2 regions of the Paenibacillus sp. GYB003 genome follow, and region 2 is predicted to be linked to the other one. Evidence: riboswitches for the same ligand, from Rfam matches in the RefSeq annotation. Region 2 holds a riboswitch; the other holds the start of a gene.

Region 1 (14,627 bases), on a different contig from region 2:
GAGTGTCATTATCTAGTTTTCTTATCGGAATTAACAAAATTATAGATGCCGTTCCATCGACACGCGTACCGTTTTCGCATATAATACGTAATAACAAGCATTCATCCATCTATAGGAAAGAGGGAAACCGATGGCAGAAATTCGCATTCGCAATACGAACGAGCGCATCAAAGGCGAGGAGAACGTCAGATCGTTTCTGGAAAAGCAGGAAGTGCTGTACGAGCATTGGAATCCCGACAAGCTTCCCGCCGGGCTCCGCGAGAAGTTCGTCCTGTCCGACGACGAAAAGCAGCAAATTTTGACCACGTTCGACGCCGAAATTCGCGACCTGGCCGGACGCCGCGGCTACAGAACGTGGGACGTCATCGCCCTGTCCGACGCCACCCCGAATCTCAACGAGCTGCTGAAAAAGTTCGAGCAGGTGCATACGCACACCGAGGACGAAGTGCGGGCCATCACGGCGGGCAAAGGGATTTTCATCATTAAAGGCTCGGACGACGTAGGCTACTTCGACGTCGAACTGGAAGCCGGCGACGTCATCTCCGTCCCGGAAAACAAAGCCCACTTCTTCACGCTGATGGAAAACCGCAAAATCGTCGCCGTCCGCCTGTTCATCGAAACCGAAGGCTGGATCGCGCATCCGTACGACGATCCCGCGTTCCGGAAAGCTTAAAGCCGTCCTCTTGCCGCAAAATGAGCCCGGCGCCCTCCCGTTCCGGGGAAGGCGTCGGGCTTTGCTGTACGAAGCGGATGTCAGCGGTCCAACAGGGCGCCCAATTGACGCAAGTTATCGATCTCGCAGGCGGGCACGATGTCGTCGCCGCGGGCGACGCCGTGACGGTTGATCCAAACCGACTTCATCCCTACGCCGTTCGCGCCGAGGATGTCGGTCGTCAGCTTGTCCCCGACCATGATCCCTTCCTCCGGGCCGATCGCAAGCAGCTGCATCGCGTGGCGGAAAATGTCCGGCGCCGGCTTGCCGAGCCCGAACGAGCCGGAGATGACGATATGGTCGAAAAAGTCCGCAAGACCGGGCACTCCGGCGATTTTTTCTTGCTGCAGGTCGGGCGCTCCGTTCGTCAGCAGCAGCAGCTTCACTTTTCCTTTCAAATCGCGCAGCACCTCGAACGTTTCCTCATAGACGAGCGGCCTGGCTCTCCGTTCCTGCGGAAACAGCTCCCCGAGCGTATAGCCGAGTTTCTCGTCGTCGATGCCGAGCGCCTTCAGCCCTCTCGTCCACGATGCGGTCCGATAGCCCGGAGCGAGCTGCTCCAGCTTGCGAAACGGCTCCAGACTCCCTCCGCTGAACCGCGCCCACAGCGCTTCGAACGGATTGATGCCGATCTGCTTCGTAAACGGGAACGTATCGAACGATTCGTACAACGCCCGCGCTTCCCGGCGAACCGCTTCCTCCAGCGCGTCCGGGTCGACCGGGGCTTGCTCCGCGGCGGCGCGGCAAGTTGCCTGAAACGCTTCCTTCACGCTCCGGTCGTCCCACAATAACGTATCGTCCAAATCGAACAAAACTGCCTGGATAGCCATAATCCGTTTCTCCCCCCGGTATTCGTTACGCCGTTTCTTCTTTATAAGCGACGCCGTTATGCGCCGCGAACTTTTTCAGCCTTTCGGATATCGCCGGTATGTCGTACAAATTTTGAAATTTGGACAGCACCCATCACGTCCGTTTCCCCTTGATCTGAATGGCGATGCTGCCGGACTGCACCGTGATCGATTCGATCTCGCCGGCGTCGAACACTTTGTCTACGCCCATGCGCCGGGTCGCAAGCTTTTGCTTGCCGATTTTAATGTACGGGCGGCGCAAAAAATACATGACCCCGAGCGCCAAGTACCCGATGACGGTAATCCAGTACAGCGTCTGCGTTTCGTACAGGGCGACGGAGACGATGGCGAAAAAAAGCGAACAGGCGACGAGCAGCGCCGGCAAAAACCAGCTTCTGCCTTTGAACACGTCCATCTGCTCCTCGGCAGAAACCGATATCGGCGCGTGCCCCGCCTTTTTCCGCTTCGCGTTTAGCTCCTTGCTGTTTTTGTAAACCATCCGTTCCCATTTGCGGGACATTCCAAATCCTCCGTTCTTAATGAGGCTTTTTGGTCGAGCCGTCTTTGCTTTCGTCGTCAACCAGCTCGATCGAATCGAGCTGCGCCCGAAGCGACGTTTTAAACGCTTCGATATACTTTTTCCGCAAATCGTTGCGCTCTTCCAGCTCCTCGTCGGTCAACCCGACGGTGTTCGCTTTTTTGGCCAATTCGTTTATACGCGCGATCATTTGTTCGGTAATCATCGGCGGCCTCCTTCTGTCGGTTATCTCCTACTTTGACATGGTTCGGAGCCGCTTGTCAAGGAACGCCGCCGGAAACGGCCAAAAGCCCGGGAGCGCGCTCTCCGGGCGAATCTATGTAAGGGCGAATGCGTATTAGCCATCGGCGTTCCGACGGATCCCGGCACGGCGGGAAGCGGACGTGCGGCTTACGGCAGTTGCAGCACTTGGCCGGCTTGGATGGACGACGACGACAGTCCGTTCGCTTTTTTCAATTTCACGATGTAAGCCCGAATATCGTCGCCTTTCGAGACGCGCTGCTCGGAAATCGACCAAAGCGTATCCCCCGGCTTGACAACGACCGTATCGCGGACCGCCGGAATGCCGGCCGCCTGCACTTCGCCGTCTCCGGCGAAAGCGTGAACGAGGGCGCCGAGACCGAAGCAGCCGATCATCATGACCGCGGCGATCATCGCAAGACGGAGCTTGGCCGACGAACGAGTCCGTTCGACGTCGCCGCTGCCCGCACTCGGCCGATGCGCCGAAGACGCCGGGGCGGCGGAAGAAGATGTATGAAAGCGGCCTTGATATTCGCTTGGTTTGTAATATGCGGAAGCGGACATGGTATCGTTCCTCCCAAACATTTGTTCTGGTATCAGAATAACACGAACACATATTCGCGTCAACGATTTTCGAACGGATGTTCGCTATTTTTTTCGCCTTCTTTTTTGAAGCCATTCGGCCAAAAAAATCGAACTTATGTTTGTGCGAACTCGAGTTCTGTGGTATAATTTACCCAAATAACATGTCCGTACTGGAGTGATCATCGTGAGCAAGGTTTCCAATCGCCAACAAGCGATACTCGAATTTATTAAGAACGAAGTGCGCGATAAAGGCTATCCTCCTTCCGTGCGGGAAATCGGCGAAGCCGTAGGGCTTGCGTCCAGCTCCACGGTGCACGGCCATCTGGACCGTCTCGAGCGGAAAGGCCTCATTCGCCGGGATCCGACGAAGCCGAGAGCGATCGAAGTGTTGGGCCACGACGACTCGTTGTCCGCATTCTCGTTCTCGATCGCGCGCGTCCCGCTGATCGGCAAAGTGACGGCGGGGATGCCGATTACGGCAACGGAAAACATCGAGGAATATTTTCCGCTCCCGAGCCACTTCGTCGGTGATCATAACGTGTTCATGCTGCGCGTCATCGGCGAGAGCATGATCGATGCGGGCATCCATCACAACGACTACGTCATCGTGAAGCAGCAGCCGACCGCCAGCAACGGCGATATCGTCGTTGCCATGACCGAGGACGACGAGGCGACCGTCAAGACGTTTTACAAGGAACGCGACCATATTCGCCTCCAGCCGGAAAATCCGTCCATGGAGCCGATTCGCCTCCGCAACGTAACGATCCTCGGCAAAGTGATCGGATTGTTCCGCGACATTCACTAATATCGTCCACCCCTAACCAAGCAGCCTTCCGGCACAACCGCCGAAAGGCTGTTTTTTCGTTCATTTCGTTCGGCAACCTTGAAACCAATTCCCGTTTGTTGTCGTCTATACAATAGGCAAAACCTGCCACATATTAGGAATGATGGCAGGAAACCCAAATATAAAGAATGGGAGGAGTTAGCTTGATTCGATTTGCCGCTGTACTGAAAACCGTCCGATTTCGCGTCTTCGCCTGGGTCGCCGTGTTGATGGTGGCATCCGGAACTTTCGCCTATGCGGAATCGCCGACAAACGGCACTACGCCGCAGCCGAAGCTGTACATATCGGCGGACGGCGTGCACAACATCGCTTATAACGAACAAGGCGACGTTTGGTACTGGGGCGGTATGGGAGATTTTGAATTTCCGGACTGGAAGCTTCGCGACAATACTCCGATCCGGATGGGGACGATGAAGCACATTGCGCAAGTGTCGTCCAACCTGTTTTTGAAAAAAGACGGAACGGTATGGACTTGGTCGGCCGGCCCGGCCCCGGTCGGCGGCTCCGACCGCCGCTTGCAGTTCCAAATCCAGGATCCCGTTCAACTCGATCTTGCCGATGTCGTCAAGGTGGCGGCGGGCGATTCGTTTCATTCCGCCGTCAAGAAGGACGGCTCCGTCTGGGTATGGCGCCCCGTGCCGCACGGATACGGGGATACTCCCGTACAAATTCCCAATATTTCCGACGCGGCGGATATCGCCTTCGCCAATTGGTCCAGACAGTCCAAGCTGACGATCGTCGGGAAAGACGGCTCCGTTTGGACATGGGAAGGCGCAACGGCTTTCGGGGGCATCGCTCCGGTCAAGGCGAAGCGGGTGGACGGTTTGTCGGACGTGGCGAGCGTATTTGCCGGCGACGAATGCTTTTTTGCGATTCGGAAGGACGGCTCCGTTTGGGGCTGGGGAAGCAATCTCCGCGGCCAGCTCGGACTGGACGAGCAAAAAATCGTCGAATCCCCGGTGAGGCTATCGGCGCTGGACGGCATGGTCGCCATCCAAGGCAGCTTCGACCGCTCGTTAGGCTTGAAAAAGGACGGCACGGTCTGGTCTTGGGGAATTACGCTCGACAAATTTCCGGAGTATGGCGCTAAAATCGATCCGAACCTGCATCAAGTGGCCGGATTGGACAACATAGCCGCGATCGCAAGCGGCGGGGCTCATCATTTGGCGATCCGAAGCGACGGCACCCTTTGGGCATGGGGTTCGAACGAAAACGGCCAATTGGGCGACGGCACATTCCGTTCGAGCGACAAGCCGATTCGGATCGACTTGAAATAAGCGTCTTTTCTGCGAAAAAAAAGAGCCATGGACCGGTTCCGGCGTTTTGCCGGACCGGGTCCATGGCTTCTTTGCTTTTCCTTAATACAGCGTCAAATATTGATCGCGTTCCCATTGGTGAATTTGCGTGCGGTACATGTCCCATTCAATTTCTTTCAGCTCCACGAAATGGGCCAGCGCATGGTCGCCGAGCGCATCGCAAATGATCTCGTCGTTCAGCAGCTCGACGAGCGCCTCGCGCAAATCGGCCGGCAAGCTCGGGATGCCCTGCTCTTCCCGCTCTTCCTCAGTCATCACGTAAATGTTGCGGTCGACCGGCGCCGGCAGCGGCGTCTTGTTCCGAATGCCGTCCAGCCCCGCCTTCAGCATGACGGCGAGCGCCAAATACGGGTTCGACGCCGGATCGGGATTGCGCACCTCGACGCGCGTGCTGAGGCCGCGCGAAGCTGGTATGCGGATCATCGGGCTGCGGTTGCTCGCCGACCAGGCAACGTAGCACGGCGCCTCGTAGCCGGGAACGAGCCGCTTGTACGAGTTCACGGTCGGATTCGTGATCGCCGCGAACGCGCGAGCGTGCTTCAGGACGCCCGCCATATAATGGCGAGCCGTCTCGCTGAGACCGAGCTTGTCGCTGTCGTCGAAAAACGCGTTCTCGTTTCCTTGGAACAGCGAAATATGGCAGTGCATCCCCGAACCGTTCACGCCGAACAGCGGCTTCGGCATAAACGTCGCATGCAGCCCGTGCTGTCTCGCGATCGTCTTGACGACGAGCTTGAACGTTTGAATTTGGTCGGCCGCCTTGATCGCGTCCGCATATTTGAAGTCGATTTCGTGCTGGCCGGGAGCTACCTCATGGTGAGACGCTTCGATTTCGAAGCCCATTTCCTCGAGCGTCAGCACGATTTCGCGGCGGCAGTTTTCGCCAAGGTCGGTCGGAGCCAAGTCGAAGTAGCCGCCCTGGTCGTTCAGCTCCGTCGTCGGATTCCCCTTCTCGTCGGTTTTAAATAGGAAAAATTCCGGCTCTGGGCCGACGTTCATCGCCGAGTAGCCCATTTCTTCGGCTTCCTTCAACGCGCGCTTCAAAATGCCGCGGGGATCGCCCGGGAACGGACGCCCGTCCGGCAAATAAATGTCGCAAATGAGCCGCGCCACCCGATCCTCGGTCACCCACGGGAAAATGACCCATGTGTTCAGGTCGGGATACAAATACATATCGGATTCTTCGATCCGCACGTAGCCTTCGATGGAAGAGCCGTCGAACATCATTTTGTTGTCGAGCGCCTTTTCAAGCTGGCTGAGCGGAATTTCGACGTTTTTGATCGTACCGAGCAAATCGGTGAATTGCAGTCGGATAAAGCGGACATTCTCTTCCTTCGCGATGCGCAAAATATCTTCCTTCGTATAGCTCGGTTGGGACATAAAAGGAACTCCTCCCTAATTTACTGTTTATTGAAAAATCGGGATAACTCCCCTTGAATGAGGGATACTTTGCCCCGGCGTCCTCCGGTAAGAAGTTCCCTTTTCAGCATTTTGTGCAGCTGAACGTCGTCCAGCTCCTTGCGCCTCACTTCGGTCTGTTCGTTAATGACGGTCGCGTCCTCGGAATTTTTCGATACCGGATTGAGCACCTGCTTGATGCCAGCGATGTTGACGCCTTTTTCGATCAGCGCCTTGATCTGCAGCAGCCTCTCGACGTCGTTGAACGAAAACAGCCGCTGATTGCCGTTCGTTCGCGCCGGAACGATCAATTCGTGCTGCTCGTAATACCGAATTTGCCTTGCCGTCAGATCGGTCAGCTTCATGACGGTCCCTATCGAAAACAAGGCCATATTGCGGCGGATTTCGTCGCTCACTTCACACCACTCCAACATGTAGAGGATACCTTAATTGTACATATCGGACATAAACATGTCAATCCATGTAAGATTTAATCACAGAAGTCCTTTGTCCATCATATTCGTCAGCGCCATGACGACACCCCATTTGACATGCGAATACGTCAGCCCGCCCTGCATATAGGCGATATACGGGGAACGGATCGGCGCGTCGGCGGACAGCTCCAGGCTCCCCCCCTGAATGAACGTTCCCGCCGCCATAATGACCGGGTCCTCGTAGCCCGGCATCTCCCAAGGCTCCGGCACGACGTGCGCGTCGACGGCCGCCGCCTTTTGGATGCCCTGCACGAACGCGATCAGATGGTCCGCCGACGTAAAGCGGATCGCCTGAATGAGATCGCATCGTTCGTCCCGCCATCCCGGCCGCGTATCGAAGCCGAGAAGCTCGAACAGCGCGGCGGCGAAGACGCTGCCCTTCAGCGCCTGACCGACGAGATGGGGGGCAAGGAACAATCCTTGGAAAATGCCGCGCGTCGTCCCGAGCATCGCTCCGACCTCTCCCCCGATGCCCGGCGCCGTAAGCCGGAACGCGGCCAGCTCGACGAGATCGCTTCGGCCGACGATATAGCCGCCCGTTTGGGCCAATCCTCCGCCCGGGTTTTTGATCAAAGAACCGGCCATCAAATCGACGCCGACTTCGGTCGGCTCCGTCTCTTCCGTAAATTCGCCGTAGCAGTTGTCGACGAATACGATCGTCTCCGGCGCGAGCTCCTTCACGAACCGGACCATCCGCCCGATCTGCTCGACCGAGTACGAAGGTCGCAAGTCGTAGCCGCGCGACCGTTGAATGCCGACTACCTTCGGCGGTTGTTCCGCAATCGCAGCCCGAAGCTTGTCCCAATCCGGCATCCCGTCGTCCGCCAAAGCCAGCTCGTCGTAGCGGACGCCCCAGTCCTGCAGCGAGCCGGTTCCGTCTCCGGGCTTGCCGATCACTTTGTGCAGCGTATCGTACGGCTTGCCCGTGATGTACAATAAGCGGTCGCCCGGTCGGAGCACGCCGAACAAGGCGGTCCCGATCGTATGCGTGCCGGAAACGAAATGCGGGCGAACGAGCCCCGCTTCGGCCCCGAACGCGTCGGCATAGACGAGATCGAGCACCTCGCGGCCCCGGTCGTTATAGCCGTAGCCGGTCGACCCTCCGAAATGATAGTCGCTCACTTTATGCTTCTGAAAGGCGGCGATCACCTTCCATTGATTGCGGTCCACCCGTCTGTCGATTTCGCTCAGCTTCGGCGCCGCCAAAGCTTCCGCTTGCTCCATGAGCCGGGCGATTTTATCCGGTACGTTCATCTTAATCGCTCTCTCCCTCGTGCTGTATCGCTTCGTTCGCCGCAAACGATCGAAGCTTGTATCCTTGTTTGTCGAATTCGTTTTGCTTGACGCGCACGTCGAACCGGATCGTCTCTCCGTCCACCTGCTGATCGAGCACGTCGCCGACCCGGTAAACGAGCGAGATCAGGTCGCCCCGGTCGGCCGGAATGACGAAGCGCATCGATTCGCCCGTCAGCTTTTCCTGCACGGCCAGCTTCAGCGTTTCCAGATCGGCGTCCGAGAAGGCGGATATCCGGATCGAGTCCCCTTCGGCGTTCCACAGCTCGGCTTGACCGTCCGGCACGAGATCGGCTTTGCTCAACACCGTGATCGTCGGCGTGCCCCCGGCGCCGAGCTCCTGCAAAATGTCGACGACGACCCGGATATGCTGCTCGGCCATCTCGTTCGAGCCGTCCACCACATGTAAAATGAGATCGGCCTCGCACACTTCCTCCAGCGTCGCCCGGAACGCCGCGACGAGATCATGCGGCAAATGCTGGATGAAGCCGACCGTGTCGGTCAGCACGACTTCCTGACCGTTCGGCAGCCGCAGCGTGCGGGTCGTCGGGTCGAGCGTGGCGAACAGCTGATTTTCCGCGTACACGTTCGCTTGCGTCAGCCGATTCAGCAGCGTCGATTTGCCCGCATTCGTATAGCCGACGAGCGCGACCTGGAGCACGCCCGTTTTTTTTCTGCGCTCCCGGTGCAGAGCCCGATGGCGCTTCACCTCGTGCAAGGCGTGGCGCAGCTCGGTTATCCGATTGCGGATATGGCGGCGATCCGTTTCCAGCTTCGTCTCGCCCGGACCGCGCGTGCCGATGCCGCCTCCGAGACGCGACAAATTCACCCCGTGTCCGGACAGACGGGGGAGCAAGTAGCTGAGCTGGGCCAGCTCGACCTGCAGAAAGCCTTCCCGCGTTTTCGCCCGCTGCGCGAAAATATCGAGAATGAGCTGCGTTCGGTCGATGATTTTCAAATCGAGTGCACGCTCCAGATTGCGGACCTGCGCGCCGGACAGCTCTTGGTCGAATATCGCCGTATTGGCGCCGAGCCGCTCGGCGATTTCGCGGATTTCCTCGACCTTCCCTTTGCCGATAAACCATTTCGGATCGACCGACTCTCTCGTCTGCACCGACTCATGCAGCACCAGCACGCCCGCGCTTTCCGCGAGTCCGATCAATTCCTGGAGCGAATAGCGCACGGCTTCCTCGCCGGCTCTGTCGCTCTTCAATACCAAGCTGACGACGACGGCTTTATCCGAAATGCCGCCGCCGACCTCGTGCGTCGTTTGCTTCATGCGGGAACTCCTTTATCGCATCGGTACGTTATGCGTACATACGGATCATTGTAACATATTTCCGGGATAAAGCAGTTCTATTATATCCAAACCCCGCCGTCCGCAAAATGGCCCTCACGAAAAGGGCAGCTCGATTTCGACCGTCGTTCCCGAGCCCATAACGCTTTCGATCGACAGCCTGCCGCCGTGCGTCTCCATTATATTGTGGCAGATCATCAGGCCGAGACCGGTCCCGTTTTCCTTCGTCGTGAAAAACGGCTGGCCGATCTTCGGGATCAGCTCCTCCGGAATACCGCCGCCCTGATCGGTAATGCGCACGATGAACGAGCCTTTGGACGTCTCCGTCCGCACTCTCACTTCTCCTCCGTCCGGCATCGCCTCGATCGCGTTTTTCAGCACGTTGACGAACACCTGCTTCATCTGGTTTTCATCGCATCGGATCGGAGGAATGTTGGCCATCTCTTCGGTGACGAGCCGCACCTTGTTCATGATCGCCTCCGTATCGAGCAGCGTCACCACGTGATCGAGTACCGTGCGAATATCGGTATCGCGGAAGCTCGCCTCTTTCGGCTTGGACAGCAGCAAAAACTCGTTGACGATAAAATTGATCCGCTCGAGCTCGTTCAGCATGATCGGATAGTACGCCTTGTTCTCGGTCGGAGCCGATTGCTGCAGCTGTATGAAGCCTTTCAGCGCCGTAAGCGGGTTGCGGATTTCGTGGGCCAGTCCGGCGGCCAGCTGTCCGGTCACCGCAAGCCGGTCGGAGTTGCGAAGCAGCTCCTCCGCTTTTTTCTTGTCGGTAATATCTTTGGCGACGCCGTAAATCCCTACGATCTGATGATCGGCGATGATCGGAATGTTCGTTACGTCGGCGATGATCGTATGCCCCTCTTTATGCAGCAGCTGCAGCTCGAAATGGATCGAGCCGCCCTTCATCGTCTCCAGAAACGACTTCAGCGCCTTCGGACGGTCGTCCGGATGAATGAGCGCCACGAACTGCCTGCGGGTCATTTCCTCGGCGGTATAGCCGAGCAGGTCGGCGGCGGCCGGATTGACGGCGATGAGCTTGCCTTTGCGGTCGAACGTGCAGATCGGATCGGGATTATGCTCGATCAAATCCGCCGTCTTCCCGTGGAACGTCGGCAGCCGGTGATGCAATTTGAATTCGTACATGTTCAAATCGGCGTCATGGAGCAAATCTTCGATCCGTACGCTCCGGTCGGGCTTCGAGGCGGCGACGCCGACGGAAAAAGAAAGCGACACCGGCGGCGTCCCGTCGCCCATCGCGAACGATTGACCGTTCAGCTCGCCGAGCAGCCGCTCGCGAATGCCTTCGAAAGGAGGCGAATCTTCGACGACGAGGACGAATTCGTCCCCGCCCAATCGGCCGGCGATTCCGTTCACATTATGGACCAGCCCGCGCAAATAGTCCGCGACGTGCAGAATGACTTTATTCCCGACCATATGCCCGTGCGTATCGTTGATTTGCTTGAAAAAATTAAGGTCGATCAGCAGCACGCGGACCGCCTTGCCTTCGTCGATCAGCCGCTGCCCGAACAGCAGCGTCTGCTGCAGCGAAGCAAGCCCGGTGAGCGAATCGATCATGCTGAGGTGGCGGTACTCGTTTCGCTCCCGTTCGAGCTTTCGCGTGTAATGCGCCACTATCGTGTAAGCCATCGCATGGAGCGCGATAAAAAACAGATGCGTCAGCCATTGCTGCCCTTCGGGCGTGTCGGCGTACGCATACAAATTGAGACCGATCGCCAGCGCCGCTGCGAGCGTATACAGCGGACTCGGCAGAAGAAGCGCGTAAAACAGCAATAGCGGATAGGCGGTTAAGAGCAGGGCGAACAAGCCGTCCGGCCGCATAAAGACGATGTACGCCAGCAGGGCGAGGCTGGACAGGCCGTATGCGGCTTTCCGGCGTTTGTTCAGCGCCGCGGCCGCCAGAAGCGACAATGTAAACAGAAGCGAAGCGAGCGACCGGGCAGCATCCGGAATCGCGTCGATGAGCGCGCCGACGCCCGAGAGCAGCGCGAGAGCGGCAAGCAGCGCTTCCTTTCTCCGGAAGACGGACAAGCGGAACGACCGAAACGCGCGGGTTATGTGCATATGGTTCTTCCCTTCCGTTAGGTTTGTCGGTATGCGTCGTTTATGCGGACGTGAGCGATGAGAGACAGCTGCGGAGGCGCGGCGAGGGCTTTCGAGGCTCGATTCCGATACTTTGCCGCGACCCGGGGGGACGATTAGCTCTGCAAGCTAAAAAAAGCCGTACCCGGATTCAGGGACGGCCGATGGCATGATACGATCAACGCGAACGCGAGCGTTTCAGCAACCCAGCTGTCATAGTTCTGCCGAACCTTAGACCTGTGGCTTTGCGTCCCTGCCTTTCGGCAAGTTTGCCAAACTTCCATTTCCAATTATTTGCTGGTAGTCTACCTGAACCTTAATATACCATACCTTTTCTTTCAACGAAACTAAAAATCGAACGATTCTAATTTTTCTGCAAATCCCGAATGTTCGAACATTTTACAACACATTCGTATCGGACGAATCGGGCAAAAATCCGCTCTGGCTCACTTTGACCCGTTCCGGCGGGAAATGGCGGCCGAGCGCTTCGACGATGTCCTTGTACCGTTCGCGATCGTACCATTCCGTATAACCGGTCTTCTCGAACAAGGTCCGGATGCCGAGCTGCTCCGTCCGCCTTCCGGAGCTGCCGTCTCCCATGAAAAAATCGTCGACGCAAACCCGCCGGGTCGCCGCGGCGATCGTCCCGGCGAACTGCGGGCTGCTCGGCAGCACCGGCGAAACGGCGGCCTGCGTTCGAAGGCCCGCCTCGGTCAGCTTGCGCAAGGCGGACAAACGGGCGGCGATCGGAGGGGCGGACGGAGTGAACGCCTTCCGTACGGATTCCATGTCGGTTTCTACCGTCATGCTGATCCGAACGCGATCCTTCAACCGCAGAAGCAGATCGATATCTCGCGTCACGAGCGGGCTGCGCGTCTGCACGAACAAAAAGTCGGGCGGTTCGTCCGCCATCGCGGCAAGCAGCGAACGGGTCACGAGCTCCTTCGCCTCCAGCGGCTGGTACGGATCGGTGCTCGACGACATGAAGATCGTTACGGGCCCTTTCCGTTTCGCCTTGGCCAGCTCGCCGGCGAGCAGCTCCGCCGAGCCGACCTTCACGTCGACCCATTCGCCCCACGGCTCCCGGCGGAACAACGCGACCGGCATTTTGCGGACGTAGCAGTACGAGCACGCGAACCCGCAGCCTGCGTACGGATTGAGCGTATGGCTGTAGCCGGTCAAATATCCCGAAGCCGGGTTGAGCAGCCGCTTCGGCTGCGTGCGGCGGATTTCGATCATCGCTCCCCCTCCGTCCGGCCGGACGCCAGCTCCTCGAGCAAGCGGCTCAAATCGAGCCCTTCCATCGACGCGATTCGTTTGCTGTGCTCGCCGAACGGGAGCGACTCCGTCACCGAGTTCGGGACGATGACGCAGTGAAGCCCGGCGCGCCGCGCCGCCAGCGCTCCGTTCGGCGAATCCTCGAACGCCAGCGCTTCCTCCGGCAAGACGCCCAGCCGATCGACGGCCTGCACGTACAGCTCCGGATCGGGCTTCACCTTCGCGACGTAATCCCGCGTGCGAATGACGGAAAAATAGTCGCGGATGGCGAACTTCTCCAAATAGCCGATCACCCACTCGCTCGACGAGCTCGAAGCGAGTCCGATCGCGAGTCCCAATCGCCGGGCCTGCTCCAAGGTGGAGACGACGCCGGGCCGCAGCTGCTCGCGCTCCATCCGCTCTTCGAACAGCTTGCGGCGCATTGCGCGGAACCGCTCGCGATCGACCGGATTGCCGACGCGCTGCTCCAAATCGTCGAGCGGATCGAATACGGACAGCATGTCCGTCCCGATCACCTTCGACCATCGCTCGAGCGGCAGCTCGGCGCCGTGATGCCGATAAGCTTCCGCGTAGGCGTGATATTCGTTCGTTTCCGTATCCAGAATGAGTCCGTCGAAGTCGAACACGAGCGCTTTGATCATTATCGTTTCAGCCCTCCATGGCGAAAAATCGTTCACAGCCGATGTACGTATTATACAGGAATCGGCATCGTCGTGCATTTCGGGATATCCGGGCAAACGAAAAAAAAGCCGCTTTTCCGGCGGCTCCGTACGGTTGCGGACTTCGTTCGCTATCGGCGGTCGACGCGCATGTCTTCCGGCCGGATGGCCATCAGCTCGTGCCGCCCCGGCGACGAATTCGCGTACTGTCCGAGCAGGCGGACGGCCTGATGGCGAACCGACTTTTCCATCAGGTTGCGGACGAACCTGGCGTTGCTGAACGCGGACGGATACTGGCTTTTCTCCGCCGCCAGCAACTGGCGCAGCTTCATGACGCTTGCGGGGATGAGCGTATAGTCCCGCTCCTTGACCATCCATTCGGCGATTTGCACGAGCTGGTCGATCGCATAATCGGGGAAGTCGATCATGATCGGGAAGCGCGACGGAAGACCCGGATTCGTCGCCAAAAAATAATCCATTTCATCCGAATAGCCTGCCAGAATGAGTACAAACTGATTTTTATAGTCTTCCATCGCTTTCACGAGCGTATCGATCGCTTCTTTGCCGAAATCTTTTTCGCCTCCTCTCGCCAGGCTGTACGCTTCGTCGATAAACAAAATGCCGCCCATCGCCTTCTTGATCAGCTCGCGCGTTTTCAGGGCCGTATGGCCGATATATTCGCCGACCAAATCGGCGCGCTCCACTTCGACCAAATGTCCTTTCTGCAGCAAGCCCATCGCGTGAAACAGCTTCGCGACGATTCGCGCGACCGTCGTTTTGCCGGTTCCCGGATTCCCTTTAAACACCATGTGGTACACCTGCTGCGTCGTCGCCAGCCCCGCGTCGACCCGGTACTGGCCGATCTGCAGCAGCGCATATATTTCATAGACGAGTTCCTTGACGTTTTCCAAGCCGACCATCTGGTCCAATTCTTTCATAATTTCGGCGAAGGGCCCTTGCGACGGAACCGCTTTTCCGCCCGTCTGCGGCTCGGCTTCCGATACGGACACCGG
Region 2 (14,627 bases):
GATACGATCGAGGTGAAAGACGGAGCGCTCTACCGGAACGGCGAAAAAGTCGACGAGCCGTATTTGACCGTCAAAATGGCGTACACGTTCGAGAAAGTGACCGTTCCCGAAGGCCATTATTTCTTCCTCGGGGACAACCGGAACAACAGCTACGACGGCCATTTATGGCCGAACCGCTTTGTCGCCGAAAGCGAGCTGGTCGGCAAAGTGATGTTCCGGTTTTTCCCGTTTCAGCACGCAGGACCGTTGTAATCGCAACGGTTCTTTTTTCGCTCATTTTTCGACATGATAAAGATAGGAAAGCGCGGCGAAAATACGGTACAATAACGTTACAGGTTCGATACAACTTAGCGACAACCCCGTCCGCGGGGTCCGCTTACCCCCACTCAGAAAGCGAAGGTGAGCCCATGAGCAAGCTGGCTATCGACGGAGGCGCTCCGGTCCGCGGCGCTCCGCTGCCTCCGAACTATCCCGGCGCCGTCGTGTACGGCAAAGAAGAAGCCGATTTCGCTTCGAAAGTCATTTATTCGCAGTCGCCGTTCCGGTATTACGGGCCGAACCTGCAGGGCGCCGTCGAAGCACTCGAAAACGCGATGACGTCCGATCTCGGCGCGGCGTACGCGCTGGCCGTCACCTCCGGCACCGCGGCGCTGATCGTGGCGATGAAGGCGCTCGGCATCGGCTACGGCGACAAAGTGATCGTCCCGGCGAATACGTTTCTCGCCACGCCCGGCGCCGTCGTATGCTGCAACGCCGTTCCCGTCTATTGCGACGTCGACGACAGCTTGAACATCGATCCGACCGACCTGGAGCGGGTATACGACGAGGACGTCAAGGCGATCATCGTCGTGCCGATTCTCGGCAACCCGGTCGACATGGACCCGATCGTCGCGTTCGCCAAAAGCAAACATATCGCCGTCATCGAAGATATGGCGCAATCGTGCGGCGTCCGCTACAAAGGCCGCTACGCGGGAACGATCGGCGACATCGGCACGTTCAGCTTCCAGATGAACAAGATCGTCACGTCCGGCGAAGGCGGAGCCGTCGTCACGAACGACAAGAAGCTGCTGGAACGAGCGATCCGCTATCACGATCAAGGCATCCTGCGCCATCGCGACCGGTACGGCATCGATTCGCCGGACGAGACGTTCGCCTTCTCCGGCCAAAACTACCGGATGAGCGAAATTTCCGGAGCGGTCATGCTGGAGCAGTGGAAAAAGCTGCCCGATATCGTCGGTACGATGAAACGGCATCACGACCGCATCGCCGCCGCGCTTCGGTCGGAAATTCCGGAAATCCGCTTCCGAAGCTGCCCGGACCCCGAGGGCGCGATCGGCTCGAACCTCGGAATCGTGTTCGCGACGTCGGAAGCGGCCGCGCTGTTCAACAAAGCGCTGAACGCCGAAAACGTGCAATCGTACGTGCTGTACGGCGGCAAGCCGGTTTACATGAACCCGTCGCTGTTCCATATGCGGACGGCGGAGAAAGACAATTTCCCGTACAACTATCCGTTCAAGCGTCCGGTAACCGTTACGGCAAACATGTGCCCGCGGGCGGTCGACTTGATCCCGCGCACGGCGTACATTCCGATATCGCCGATCCTGACCGACCGGGACGCATCCGACATAATCGAGGCGGTCGTCAAGGTTCATCGCGCATTGCGCGTGTTCGCTTGACGCATCCTAAGCAAGTCATCCGAAAACCGTTTCCGATCCGGAGACGGTTTTTCGTTTTCGTGCGCCTTCGGACCGGGCGATCGCCCAAAAGACTTACTATTGTCAAGTAACTATGCTAAAATAAAATTGTAGTACTGGACAGGAGATGAACCCGTATGGATAACGCAGACCACAACACGCACCTGTGTCCCAAGTTCGAGACGGCGTTCGAGCTGCTCGGGAAACGTTGGACCGGTTTGATCATCCATGTGCTGATGAACGGTCCGATGCGTTTCAAGGATATATCTGCCATGATCCCGGATATGAGCGACCGGATGCTGACCGAGCGGTTCAAAGAGCTGGAGCAGGCCGGCATCGTCGTCCGGAACGTATACCCGGAAATGCCGATCCGGATCGAGTACGAGCTGACCGAGAAAGGGAAAGCGCTCCGGCCCGTCATGGAGGCGGTGCAGGACTGGAGCGACGGCTGGATCAAACTATGAGGCGGCTTGCGGCGAAAAGCGAAATAAGGACATTTCCATAGCCCTTCGACAAACGGGCGGGAAGTGTCCTTATTTGCGTTTCCGGCAATGCGAACCCCGATCCGGCGCGGCAATCGATCCCGCATGCATAAAATGCGCCGGTTGCCGAATACTACTCGTACCGGCTTCCGATTGGACCGGATGCCGTTTTTTCGTTCGGCTGGAGGTGTCGTAAGCTTATGAAGTACAAGGCGACTTTCGTCCTGACGCTGTTCGCCGTCGCGCTCTGCTTGTTCAATTATTCGGGACTCGATCCGGACAACATTTTTTTGTTCATGCTGAGCGTCCCCGTATGGCTGATCGAAATCGTCGGCGACATTCATTACGTCAACCTGTTCGCCGTCTATTTGCTGACGATCGTGTCGTACGCCCTGTTCGGCGCCATCGGCGATTATTTCCGCCTCAAACGAAGAGCCCGCTCCTGACCGGAAACGTCCGTTTCCGCCGGAGGGGCTCTTCTGGCTTCCGACCGACCGTATGGGGTACAGGCTCAAATCGGAAACACCGTCTGCACCGCCGCCGTTATGTCCCGGGCCATCTTCAGCACGCGGCCGAGCGGCGTGTTTTGCAAAATCGAATATTGCCTCGGACCGTCCGCGTTCACGATCGCCGCTATCGAATAGCGGCCGACGGGAGGGAGCGTCCTTCCGACCGACTTGCCCGGCTCCAGCGGGTGGCACGCCACCTGATACAGGCCGACCGACGTCGACAGGCCGAGACAGGCGTCGATGGCGACGGGGATCAACTCCGGCGGAATGTCGCGAATGCGCTTCTCGAGGTTGCTGGCGTCGCACGGATCGTCCAGCGTGCCGATCACCTGCGTATAGCCGGCTTCGCGCAGCAGCGTGCCGGTCAGCGGCCCGAGCGCGTCGCCGGTCGAACGGTCCGTTCCGATGCATACGAAAACAAGCTGCGCGGCCGGGACGCCCTCGTCCCGGATTTGCCGGAAAAACTCGGGCAGCCGGTCCCCCGTCACTTTCCGGCGATTCGGTCCGGTCGCCATTTTGTCGTCCCTCCCCCTTCGCTTCGCCGCTCGCGCGGCCGTTATGGTACAATAGCTGCAGCGGCATGATCCTTCCGCTTATTTCCGCCCTCCGACCGATCCGGCATAACCGGGCTTGTCCAAAAAAAGGAGAACGTCCATGCGATTGCTCGACGCGCTCGCGAGTATAACGCTGCTCTACTGGCTCGCGATGCTAAGTATGTCCATTCCCGGCTTCCGGCGGCTTCGCCCTCTGCCGGCATCCGCCGGAGACCGGTCCGACAGCGTTCCGCTCGTTTCCGTCATTATCGCCGCCAAGGAGGAAGAAGCGTCCATCGCCGAGACGGTGCGGCATCTGATGGCGCAAACGTATCCGCGGCTCGAAATTATCGCCGTCAACGACCGTTCCGCCGACGGCACGGGCAGACGTCTGGACGAGCTGAAGCGTTGGTCCGAGCGCCGCCCCGACACGGGCATCCCGCTTCGCGTCATTCACGTCGCGAACCTCCCCGGCGGCTGGCTCGGCAAAAATCACGCGCTGTACCAAGGCTACTTGCAGGCGAAAGGGACGTATTTGCTGTTCACCGACGCCGACGTCAAGTTCGCTCCGTCCTGCATTCGCGACGCGGTCGACTATGCGACGGCGCATTCCGCGGCGCATGTAACGCTCGCTCCGAAGATGGTCGCGAAAACGTTATGGCTTCGCGTCTTCGTCCGCTACTTTATGTTTTCGTTGTTCCTGTTTTTGCGGCTGTGGCGCGCGAACGACGACCGCCGGAGCAAATTCGGGACGGGCATCGGCGCCTTCAACCTGATCCATCGCAAGGCGTACGAAGCGATCGGCACGCATCGCGCCTTCCGGATGCGTCCCGACGACGATTTGCGGCTCGGCCTGCTCGTGAAGCGGGCCGGCTTCAAGCAGCGGCTGCTGATCGGCAAAGACAGTCTGGAAGTCGAATGGTACGCTTCCTTGAAGGAAGCCGTCCATGGGCTCGAAAAAAATATATTTTCCGGGTTCGGCTACCGGCTCCCCGTCGCGGCCTTCGCCTTGATCGGCCAGCTGCTGGCGTTTTTCGGCCCGTTCGCCGGCTTGCTGCTTCTTCCCCGCTGGAGCGGAATCGCCTATGCCGCCAGCGCCGCGATCGTGACGGGCCTTTACGTCGCGAGCGTCCGCCGCCTGTCCGGCGATTCGGGCAAAGAAGCGGTTCTGCTTCCGCTCGCCGTATGGATGCTCGTCGCCGTGCTGGCGCGCTCCGTCTATTTGACCGTCCGGCGCGGCGGCATGTATTGGCGCGGCACGTTTTATCCGCTGTCGCGGCTGCGGGACAAGTAAGGAAAGCGCGTTCGACGGGAAGCGGCCGCTTACGAGAGCCGCTTACTTTTTGAGCAGGCGCAGCTCGTCGCACAGCGCTTCGATCTCGCTGATGCTGAAATGCTGCTTGCTCATGACGACGTCGTACATGTCCCTCAAATCCTCGTATTTGTCGAGGTCGAAATGATCCGCCTTGATCGATTGCGCGGCGACGACCTTCAGCTTGCCCTTGATGCCCTCCACCATGTACGCCACATTGGTTTCGGATTTGACGGTTAAGTCCATCGGTCCCATCCTTTCCCGGCTAACGTTTTATCAATTGTACCATGCGAGCCCGGGAAATGCCCACATCGCGCGGGCATATTCGCCAAGGCGGCATCCGTGCGGACGGCGGCGGCTCGCGAAGCCGCCCGGCCAAGAGGGCGTGCGCGCCTCCGACGCCGCGCTGCATAATCGGTCGCGGCGATGCGCACAGTATTACGTGTACGCGCGCCAGCCGCGATATATACCGGAAAAGGAGCGAACGACGCATGGAAAATAAATCGCACGAAGGCAACTACAAAGGCACGGCCCATATGAAGGCGGAAAATCAGGATATGGCGTTCGTGAACGATATCGTGGAAAAGGAAAAGTCCGAGCAAACCGTCCGGGGCGAAAAATCGGGAAAATCGGAATAGCGGACCGGAGAAGCGGCAAACCCCGCCGAGGCGTCGAGCCTTGGGCGGGGTTTTTGGCGCAGTCCGGTACAGGAGTATGAAAGGGGACGCCGCGGTCTAGTCTTCGTCGCGTGCCGTCCGCATCAGACCCGCACGATACAGGCGGACGATGTTTTCCGCCGCCTCGGCCAGCAGCGCGTCCGCGCTTTCCATCGCCGTCTCCAGCGGCATCGGCCGGTTCGCGATGCTGAACAAAGCGGTTATGCCGATTTCGTGCAGCGTCTCCGAGCCTTCGCCGAGCCCTCCCGACAAACAGACGACGGGGACGCCGGCTTGCCGGGCGGCCGCGGCTATGCCCGCCGGCACTTTGCCGAAGGCGGTCTGGCCGTCGGTCCGGCCCTCGCCGGTAATGACTAGCGCGGCGCCGCGAATGGACGACTCAAAGCCGGCCAATTCCATAATGACGCCGATGCCCGGCTTCAGCTCGGCGCCGCAGAACGCCAGCAGTCCCGCGCCCAAGCCGCCCGCCGCGCCGGCGCCCGGCACATCGTCCACGCGCTGCCCGTTGTGAGCCGCGATACGCTCGGCGTAACGCTTCAGCCCGCGGTCGAGCCGCTCCACCGTTTCGGGCGTCGCCCCCTTCTGCGGGCCGTACACCGCAGAAGCGCCGCTCGGTCCGCACAGCGGGTTCGTCACGTCGCTAAGGACGGTGACGGAAGCAGAGGAGAGCCGGCGGTCCAACCCGCTCGCGTCGATCGAAGCGATCCGCTCGAGCAGCCCGCCGCAGCCGTGCGCGGTGATTTCATTGCCCCCGTCGTCCAGAAACCGGACGCCGAGCGCCTGCGCCATGCCCATGCCGCCGTCGTTCGTCGCGCTGCCGCCGAGGCCGATCAAAATGCGCGTGGCTCCGCGCCCGAGCGCATCGCGAATCAGCTGCCCGGTGCCGAACGTCGTCGTCCGGAGCGGGTCGCGCGCTTCCGCCGGCACAAGCGGCAGCCCGGAAGCCGCGGCCATCTCGATCACCGCCGTCCGCCCGTCCGGCAGCAGGCCGTACGCCGCCTCCACCGGCTCGCCGAGCGGCCCGACGACCGTTACCGTGATCCGGTCTCCTCCGGCCGCGGCCAGCACCGCGTCGACCGTCCCCTCCCCGCCGTCGGCCATCGGCACGATCGTCGTTCCGGCGTCCGGCGCCGCCCGAAGAACGCCGGCCCGTATCGCCTCCGCCGCCGCTACCGACGATAAACTCCCTTTGAACGAATCCGGCGCGACCACTACGCGAAATGCCGGTCCCGTCGCGCCTCCGCTTGCTGCATCGATACTCATTCGCTTCCCTCTTTCGTCCGTGTCGATCGTTTCGATCATTCATCTTAAAGTTTGCAAGCTACCGACCGTTTACGACGTTTACCGGCGAGCCGTTCCGAAACGCCTCCACATTGGCCGCCGCCGTCTCCATGAGCCGCTCTCTCGCTTCCCGCGTCGCCCATCCGATATGCGGCGTCACGATGCAGTTCGGCGCGCCGAGCAGCGGGTTGTCCGCCGCCGGCGGCTCCGTCGACAGCACGTCCAGCCCCGCTCCGGCGATTGCGCCCGCGCGCAGCGCGTCGGCCAAATCCGGCTCGCGAATGAGCTTGCCCCGTCCCGTGTTGATCAGAAACGCCGTCTTTTTCATCCGCGACAACGTATCCGCGCGAATGAGCCCTTCCGTCTCGGGGGTCAGCGGCGTATGCAGCGTCACGACGTCCGCTTCGCCGAGCAGCCGCTCCAGCGGGACAAGCTCGACGCCCGCGACATTCGGCCGCTTGCCGCTCCGGTTCGTCGCGATGACGTTCATGCCGAACGCTTGTCCGATCACGGCCACCTTTTCGCCGATGCCGCCCATGCCGACGATGCCGAGCGTTTTGCCCGACAGCTCGACGAGCGGCGTTTTCCAGAAGCTGAAGTCGGGACTCGCCGTCCACGCCCCTTCGCGCACCGCCTCGTCGTGCACCCCGACCCGGTGACACAGCTCGAGCAGCAGCGAGAAGACGAGCTGGGCGACCGACGCGGAGCTGTACGCGGGCACATTCGTTACCGTAATGCCCAGCTCCGCGGCCGCTTCCGTATCGACCACGTCGTACCCGGTCGCCAGCACCCCGATATACCGGAGCTTCGGCAGCCGCCTCAGCAGCTCGGCGCGAAGCGGCGTTTTATTCGTCAGCACGATGTCCGCGTCTTTCGCCCGCTCGGCGATCAGATCGACCGGCGTCCGGTCGTACACCCGCAGGGGGCCGAGCGCCTCCAGCCGGCTCCAGCTCAAGTCTCCCGGATTCAGCGTATATCCGTCCAACACTACAATCGTCATGCCCGTATCCTCGCTCTCACGCTTTTGTGCGGACCGGCTTCAAGCCGGACCCCGCTTCGTCCACGGCGCATCTTCCCGCAAAGCCGTATAGATGCATTGTAACGCAACAGGGCGCTTCGATGCCAGCCGTTATCGCCTTCCCGATAGGCAAGAGCAAACGACGGCATAGCGCGACTGTCCGGAGGACAACCTAACGTGAAATCGGGCCGAAGGGCGCCGGAAACGGCCCCCGGGCGTCGGCCGTATACAGCTCCGGCTGCGGCAAAGTCAAAATAAGCGGACCTTTGCGCGTCAGGGCGATCGTATGCTCGTATTGCGCCGACCGTTTGCCGTCGACGGCCGTGGCCGTCCAGCCGTCGGCTCCGATTTTCGCCTTCGGCTTGCCCGCCGTCAAGATCGGCTCGATCGTAATGACCATCCCTTCCTCCAGCCGGACGCCTTTGCCCGCTTTGCCAACATGCGGCACGGACGGCCATTCGTGAATCCAATTGCCGATGCCGTGCCCGGTGAAATCGCCGAAAACGGAGTAGCCGTTCGCCCTGGCGACGCTTTGAATTTCGTGCGCGACATCGCCGAGCCGGTTGCCGATCTTCGCCTTGGCGATTCCGGCGTACAAGCAGGTTTGCGCCGCGCGCATCAGACGTCTGGACGACGCGGATACGTCGCCGACGGCGAACGTCCACGCCGAGTCGGCCAGCCAGCCGTCGCGGTTTACGACCATATCGATCGTCACGATATCGCCGTCCTTCAGCGGTTTATCGTCCGGCATGCCGTGGCATGCCACTTCGTTGACGGACGCGCAGGTCGCGTAAGGATACCCGCGGTACCCTTTCTGTTCGGGAGTCGCGCCGTTGTCCGCCAAAAAGCGTTCGACGAACGCGTCGATTTCGAGCGTCGTGACGCCGGGCTTGATGCGTCGGTTCAGCTCGCGGCGGCAGGCGGCGAGAATGGCGCCCGCTCTCGCGATGAGCGCGATTTGCTCCGCGGTTTTCCATCCTGTCATCGGAATTCCCCCTGGACGTGCCCCGAATGCGCGGATCGCTAGGCAATCGCATCGTTTTGCAGTATACTGACATAGATTGTTCGGCCTGCATCCGGGCTTTATTTTGAAAACGGAAAGGTAGATCGACTTGCGCAAACCGAAACTGCTCGAGCTGGACATCGTCCGCGGGGTCGCCATTTTGGCGGTGCTGCTTATCCACGGAACGGCGACGCCCCGAGTGGAGCTGCCGCTTGGCTCGCGTTCGCACACGCTCTATTTCGCCATCAACAATTTGAGCTATTTTCCCGTGCAGGCGTTCGTGCTGCTCAGCGGTCTCGTGCTGTTTTACAGCTATTACGACGACTGGAACGTGCGCCGCGTCCCCGGGTTTTACCGGAAACGGCTGCAATACATCCTCATTCCGTACATAATCTGGTCGTGCTTCTATTATTTGTTCGATCAATGGCTGAATCCCCAGACGAACGTCCGCTTCTCGCTGTCCGAGTTCGCCGGGCTGCTTCCTTGGGCGGAAGCCGGCTACCATCTGTACTTCATGTCGCTCATTATGCAATTTTATGCGCTGTTCCCGATTCTCGTCACACTGGCCCGGTGGCGTCCGCTCGGCCGCTATTTGTGGCTGTTCGGTGTCGTCGTGCAAATCGGCTATTTCGTCTACGGCCAGCTCGCCGAGTCCCCGGTTCCGCATAGCGACCGCTTGTTCGTTTCGTACTTCGCGCTGTTTTGCATCGGCGGCTCGATCGGCATGAACTATGAGCGGGTCGTCCAGTGGCTCGGCCGCAACGTTTGGTGGGTTACCGCGGCAACGGTCGCCGCCGGGTTCGTCTTCCTGCTGCTGAGCCTGCAGGCGCAGTACGGCATGCGGTTCGAATCGTGGGAGTTCGAGCTGCTGTTCCACGGATATCCGGTCCTCGTCGCGATCAGCCTCATGTGGGTCGGCCGCCATCTGCTGGCGAACGCCCCGCGTTGGGCCAAGGCGTTGTCGTCGCTCGGCGCGGCGTCGTTCGGCATCTACTTCATGCATCCGGCGCTGCTCGGCTATTACGGCATGCACGCCGCCGTCGCTCCCGGCCAGTCCGGGTACCATCTGGCCGTATGGGGAGGCATCCTGCTCATCGCGATCGTGCCGTGGGCGGTCGTGAGCCGGTTGAAGCGCATCAAGGCGTCGTGGCTGTTGTTCGGCAAATGAAGGAGAAAAACGGAAAGGACATCCGCTCCGCGCAGGAGTGCGAATGTCCTTTCGTCGTTTTACCGGCCTTCCAGTCTTCGGACCCGATCCTCCAGCCGGTCCACGCGCTGCCGCAGCCGGTCGACCTCGTTGTCCGTGCGCCGCAACCGCTGCTGCAGGCGGTCGGTTTCCGCTTCGAGGCGGGCGACCCGCTGCTCGAGCCGGCGATCCCCTCCGGGCGGGAACAGTCCCGGCGGAAACAGCCCTGGCGGAATGCCCGCTTGGCCCGGCCCTTGAACCGGCTGGCCTCCCCCCGTCGGAATATAAATGGTTTGTCCGGCATAGAGCGGGCTCGAGGCCGTCAAGCCGTTCGCCTGCATGATCGCCTGCACGGTGACGCCGAATCGGCTCGCGATGGAATAAAGCGTGTCGCCGGACTGCACGACGTAGTTCATCGGAATTCCTCCATATCGTTGTGTTTGGGAAGCAACGAATATCCGATACCACTATATGCGGCCCCTGGGTATTTGACCCGGGGCATTCGCCCATTTCGGCCGGTTTTCCAGCCGGCCTCGCGCGGACGGCGAGCTCCTGCCGCCTGATGCCGCGGACCGTTTTTTGTGATAAAATGGGAGCCAATCGCCGGAAGATCGGAGGAATACGCCTTGACTATCGAAATCGTATCGCTCAATGTCGGAAAACCGCAAACGTTCGCTTACAAAGGAACGGACGTCGCAACCGGCATATTCAAAAACCCGGCGCCCGAAGGGCCGGTCCGGTTAACCGCCCTTAACTTCGACGGCGACGGACAAGCCGACCTCGTCCATCACGGGGGGCCGGACAAAGCCGTTTGCGTATATCCGTACGAGCATTATTCGTATTGGGAGCGGGAGCTGGGCCGGAAGCTGGAATTCGGGGCGTTCGGGGAAAATTTGACCGTGCTCGGGATGACCGAATCCCGGGTTTGCATCGGCGATATTTACGCCAGCGGCGACGTGCGGCTGCAGGTTACGCAGCCGAGGCAGCCGTGCCACAAGCTAGCCAAAAAATACGACGTGCCGGACCTCGCTTTGCGCGTCCAGCAAACGGGCTATACCGGCTTTTATTTTCGGGTGCTTACCCCCGGCCTGTTTGACCGGACGCTCGGGCTTACGCTGGAGCGCCGGCATCCGGCGGGGCTTACGGTCGAATTCGCCAATACGATCAAGCATCACGACAAATCCAACCTGGAAGGCGTCCGCGCACTGCTGGCGGTCGAGGAGCTGTCGGCCAACTGGCGGGCTTCGTTCCAGAAAAGGCTGGACGGCGACGAGCCTTCCTCCGAAGAACGGCTGAACGGAACGAAGCCATAGAAGCGGCTTGTCGTTTGCTCGATTGCAGGGAAAGACGAATAGACCGCGCGCCCGCTTCCTCCTTCGCGGAAAAAGCGGATGCGCGGTCTTATAAACGGCCGTCAGCAAGCGAACGGCTTGAACGAATGGTCTTTGACGGTTCGCAGCACTCTGACCGAAATGACGGAAGTCGACGGCGGATGCTTCGGCTTGAACGTCAAATCGATAAAGTCTTTCAGCTCCACGTCCAGTCCCGCTTTTTGGAACGCCTCGATAAAATCGCCGACCGTCGGCTTTTTGCCGACCTCGCAATAAATATGCATTTCCTTGTTCGTTTTGCCGTACCGGTCCACATATTCCACCGTCGAATAGTACCGTTCCTTCAGCATAATGCGCCTCCCTTAGCCCGAAATCCGTAAATCGACAGACCGAAGGGTGCTGGCTCGTTTTCCCGATTCCAACACTTCCGGCAACCCGGCCGCCGTAGAAGAGGTATTCCGTAGGCCCGCGGCTTTGCGTCCTTGCCTTTCGGCAAGTTTGCCCTGATCCGTTTGTTTCGAGAAATCACGTTCTCCCTTCATCATAAACGATTCGCCGGCCGTTTCATAGACCTTTCCTCCCATTTTAGTGAATCGTTTTTCCTATGAATCCGGCCGTAAATAGTCCTAAAGAACCTGCATGCCGGTTTTGGAAGCGGGCGAACGACCCGATATCCGTAAAGAAACTGTAATGTTATTTTCACTTTCGTTTAAGGTAGTCGTCCTATAATAAAGATCGACCCCCCTTTTCATATATAGATTTCATGCAGACCCGCGGCCCGTTGCTTGCGGGTCCCTTTTTTTGTTCCGCGCCGGGCGGCGGGCTGTCGAAATGTTGCTCTCCTATTGCCGAACCGTTGTTCGCCGCTTCGTCTGGGGCTATACTGACAATGAAGGCAGGTGAACGGGATGGATGAAGATTTATGGAACACGATCTTGACGAGGGACCGAAAATATGACGGCATTTACTACCTGGGCATTAAAACGACCGGCATTTACTGCCGCCCGTCGTGCCGCTCCCGGCTGCCCAAGCGGGAAAACGTGTCGGTCTACCGCAGCGCCGAAGAAGCGCGCCGGGCCGGCTACCGCGCCTGCAAGCGGTGCAAGCCGGACAACCCCGGCCCCGACGGGCCGGATGCGGAGCTGGCGGCGCAGGTGAAAGCCGCCATCGCCCGGCGTCTGCCGCAAGCGCCGACGCTGGCGCAGCTGGCCGCGGAAACCGGCGTCAGCCCGTTTCACCTGCAGCGGACGTTCAAGCGGGTTACGGGCACGACGCCGGCCGCCTTCGCGCTCGGCGCCAAGCTGGAGCTGGGCCGGGGGCTGCTGGAGCGCACCGCCGAGCCGGCCGGGCAAATCGCCGTCAAAGCCGGCTTCCGCAGCCCGTCGCATTTTTCCGCCGCGTTTCAGAAGGCGTTCGGCCTGACGCCGACCGAGTATCGGAACGCGGGCGATCGGTCGGTCGCGGCCCGGCCGGCCGAATCGAACCGGCCGACGCGGCCGGCTCCCGTCCGGATCGGCGCCGGCCCGCTGACGGTCGATACGCCGGAGCCGTTCGATTTCCGGCAGGCGCTCGCTTATCTCGGCCGCTCGCCGCTCGAGTGCATGTACCGGATCGAAGGGGATCGCGTCGTCCAGGCGGCGCGGCTGGAAGGCGAAACGGTCGTGCTGGATGTCGGCGCCGAATCGCCCGGCCGGCTGCAAATCCGGATCGCCGACCGTTACGGACGGCCGCATGAGGCGGACCGGTCGATGCGCGAAGCCGCGGTCCGCCGCGTTCGCGAATGGTTCGATCTGGATACCGACATTCGCCCGTTTTACGCGCTGGCGGAGCGGGACCCGGTGCTTCGGCGTTTGACGCGCGATTACGCCGGATTTCGCCTCGTCCGCATTCCGGATCTGTTCGAAGCGCTTTGCTGGGCCGTCATCGGCCAGCAAATCACGCTTTCGTTCGCCTACAAGCTGAAACGGAGCTTCGTGGAAACGTTCGGCACATCCGTGGAGCATCGCGGCGGTCCGCTATGGCTGTTTCCGTCGCCGGAGCGCGTCGCGGAAGCGAGTCCGGACCGATTGGCCGATCTGCAATTTTCCCGGCAAAAAGCCGCCTATATTCTCGAAATCGCCCGTCTGATGGCGGCCGGCGAGCTGACGAAGGACATGCTGCAGCGGCTGCCGGATCGTGACGCCGTTTGCGCCAGGCTGACGGCGATCAAAGGGATCGGTCCCTGGACGGCGCACTACGTCCTTCTGCGCTGCCTGGGCGATCCGTCGGCGTTTCCGGTTCGGGACGCCGGCATTCACCAGGCGGTCCGGCGATTGTGGCGGCTGCCGCACAAGCCGACGGTGCAGGAGCTGCAGGACCGGTTCGCCGCATGGTCGCCGTGGAACGGCTATGTCACGTTCTATATGTGGCGAAGCCTGCAGGACGACTGACGGTACGCGCGTGAAAAAGCCGCCAATACCGCTATGCTATGCCATGTCAAAAACGAACAGGAGGCACGTCCCATGATAATCGCCGAAACCGACCGCCTTGCGTCCCGGAACAACCGGGGCAACGGGAACAACCGGAACAACCGGAACGGCCCTACCGATCATACCGGTCCTGCCGGCCGCACCCGAACGGAACGGGCCCATTTGTACTATGCGCCCGTTTCCCTCGAAGACCGCACGATGACGATCGCCGCCACCGAAGCCGGCCTCTGCTTCGTCTCGCTGACCGCCGATTCCGAAGAAGAGCTGTTCGCCTGGGCCGGGAAACGGCTCCCGGACGCGCGGCCGCTGCCGGACGCAAAACGGCTGGCCGTGTACGCGCGGCAGCTCGAGCGCTATTTCGCCGGAACGCTGACCGCCTTCGACTTGCCGCTCGATATGGTCGGAACGCCGTTTCAGCAGGCGGTATGGAAAGCCGTCGCGGCCATCCCGTTCGGCGAAGTGCGCACGTATGCGCAAATCGCCGAGGCCGCCGGCTCGCCGAAGGCGGTGCGCGCCGTCGGCGCGGCCAACGGGGCCAACCCGATCCCGATCGTCGTTCCGTGCCACCGCGTCATCGGGACGAACGGCACGCTCACAGGCTATCGCGGAGGAATGGAGCTGAAGCGGCGTCTGCTGCATCACGAAGGCTTCCGCGACTTTGCGGATCGCGGCCACGAGCGGTTTCGCTTTTGAACGGCCCGTCAGCCGACACACGGCGGCCGTTACTGTTTTCCTTTGCGCTGCTCGATCTTTTGATTCGCCAGCTCGTTTGCGTCGCGCAGCGCCGTATTCACGTCTTTGCGCCCGGCGAGCACTTCGTCCAGCGCTTTGCCGAGAAACTCTTGGGCGATCGGGTCGTCCTTCGTCACTTTGTATAGGGGGGCCGACTTCAGCTTGAAGATGGCCTCTACGTTTTTCCCTTTCAGCGACTGCAGATTGGCGCCGAACGCCTTTTCCAAGTCCGGGTCGACGAGCGCGGACACGTAGCCGTCCTTGACGATTTCGGACTGCGCTTCCTTGGACGTCAAGTACGCGATGACCCGGAACGCTTCCTCCTTATGCTTGCTGAGCGACGAAATGCTCAAATTGTGCGAGTCGACCTGATACGATCGCCCCGGCGCCTGCTTGTACGT

What was found. A riboswitch is a leader RNA that binds a small molecule or an ion and turns the genes downstream of it on or off. The one in region 2 is predicted to bind cyclic di-GMP.
Region 1: it holds a riboswitch for cyclic di-GMP, as region 2 does, so the genes downstream of both, PV407_RS00590 (ATP-binding protein) here and PV407_RS06815 (hypothetical protein) in region 2, are expected to answer to the same signal.

The regions. Positions count from the first base shown of each region.
Region 1 covers NZ_JARBDC010000001.1:113,423-128,049, forward strand. The annotation lists gene PV407_RS00535 (1,2-dihydroxy-3-keto-5-methylthiopentene dioxygenase) at 131-673, shown strand; gene PV407_RS00540 (HAD family hydrolase) at 754-1,542, opposite strand; gene PV407_RS00545 (hypothetical protein) at 1,676-2,080, opposite strand; gene PV407_RS00550 (DUF896 domain-containing protein) at 2,097-2,303, opposite strand; gene PV407_RS00555 (LysM peptidoglycan-binding domain-containing protein) at 2,489-2,902, opposite strand; gene lexA (transcriptional repressor LexA) at 3,108-3,728, shown strand; gene PV407_RS00565 (RCC1 domain-containing protein) at 3,911-5,044, shown strand; gene glnA (type I glutamate--ammonia ligase) at 5,126-6,463, opposite strand; gene PV407_RS00575 (MerR family transcriptional regulator) at 6,484-6,897, opposite strand; gene PV407_RS00580 (methionine gamma-lyase family protein) at 6,976-8,229, opposite strand; gene hflX (GTPase HflX) at 8,231-9,547, opposite strand; gene PV407_RS00590 (ATP-binding protein) at 9,662-11,659, opposite strand; cyclic di-GMP riboswitch class I at 11,875-11,961, opposite strand; gene PV407_RS00595 (SPL family radical SAM protein) at 12,077-12,916, opposite strand; gene PV407_RS00600 (HAD family hydrolase) at 12,913-13,596, opposite strand; gene PV407_RS00605 (AAA family ATPase) at 13,746-14,627, opposite strand, start outside.
Region 2 covers NZ_JARBDC010000011.1:61,907-76,533, forward strand. The annotation lists gene lepB (signal peptidase I) at 1-252, shown strand, start outside; gene PV407_RS06750 (DegT/DnrJ/EryC1/StrS family aminotransferase) at 408-1,676, shown strand; gene PV407_RS06755 (winged helix-turn-helix transcriptional regulator) at 1,832-2,158, shown strand; gene PV407_RS06760 (hypothetical protein) at 2,377-2,622, shown strand; gene yyaC (spore protease YyaC) at 2,688-3,200, opposite strand; gene PV407_RS06770 (glycosyltransferase) at 3,340-4,512, shown strand; gene PV407_RS06775 (DUF1128 domain-containing protein) at 4,555-4,776, opposite strand; gene PV407_RS06780 (hypothetical protein) at 5,022-5,168, shown strand; gene PV407_RS06785 (glycerate kinase) at 5,265-6,470, opposite strand; gene PV407_RS06790 (D-2-hydroxyacid dehydrogenase) at 6,529-7,488, opposite strand; gene map (type I methionyl aminopeptidase) at 7,679-8,491, opposite strand; gene PV407_RS06800 (acyltransferase) at 8,619-9,677, shown strand; gene PV407_RS06805 (LysM peptidoglycan-binding domain-containing protein) at 9,737-10,111, opposite strand; gene PV407_RS06810 (MOSC domain-containing protein) at 10,322-11,008, shown strand; gene PV407_RS06815 (hypothetical protein) at 11,110-11,376, opposite strand; cyclic di-GMP riboswitch class I at 11,453-11,539, opposite strand; gene PV407_RS06820 (DNA-3-methyladenine glycosylase 2 family protein) at 11,935-13,455, shown strand; gene PV407_RS06825 (methylated-DNA--[protein]-cysteine S-methyltransferase) at 13,528-14,187, shown strand; gene PV407_RS06830 (ABC transporter substrate-binding protein) at 14,217-14,627, opposite strand, start outside.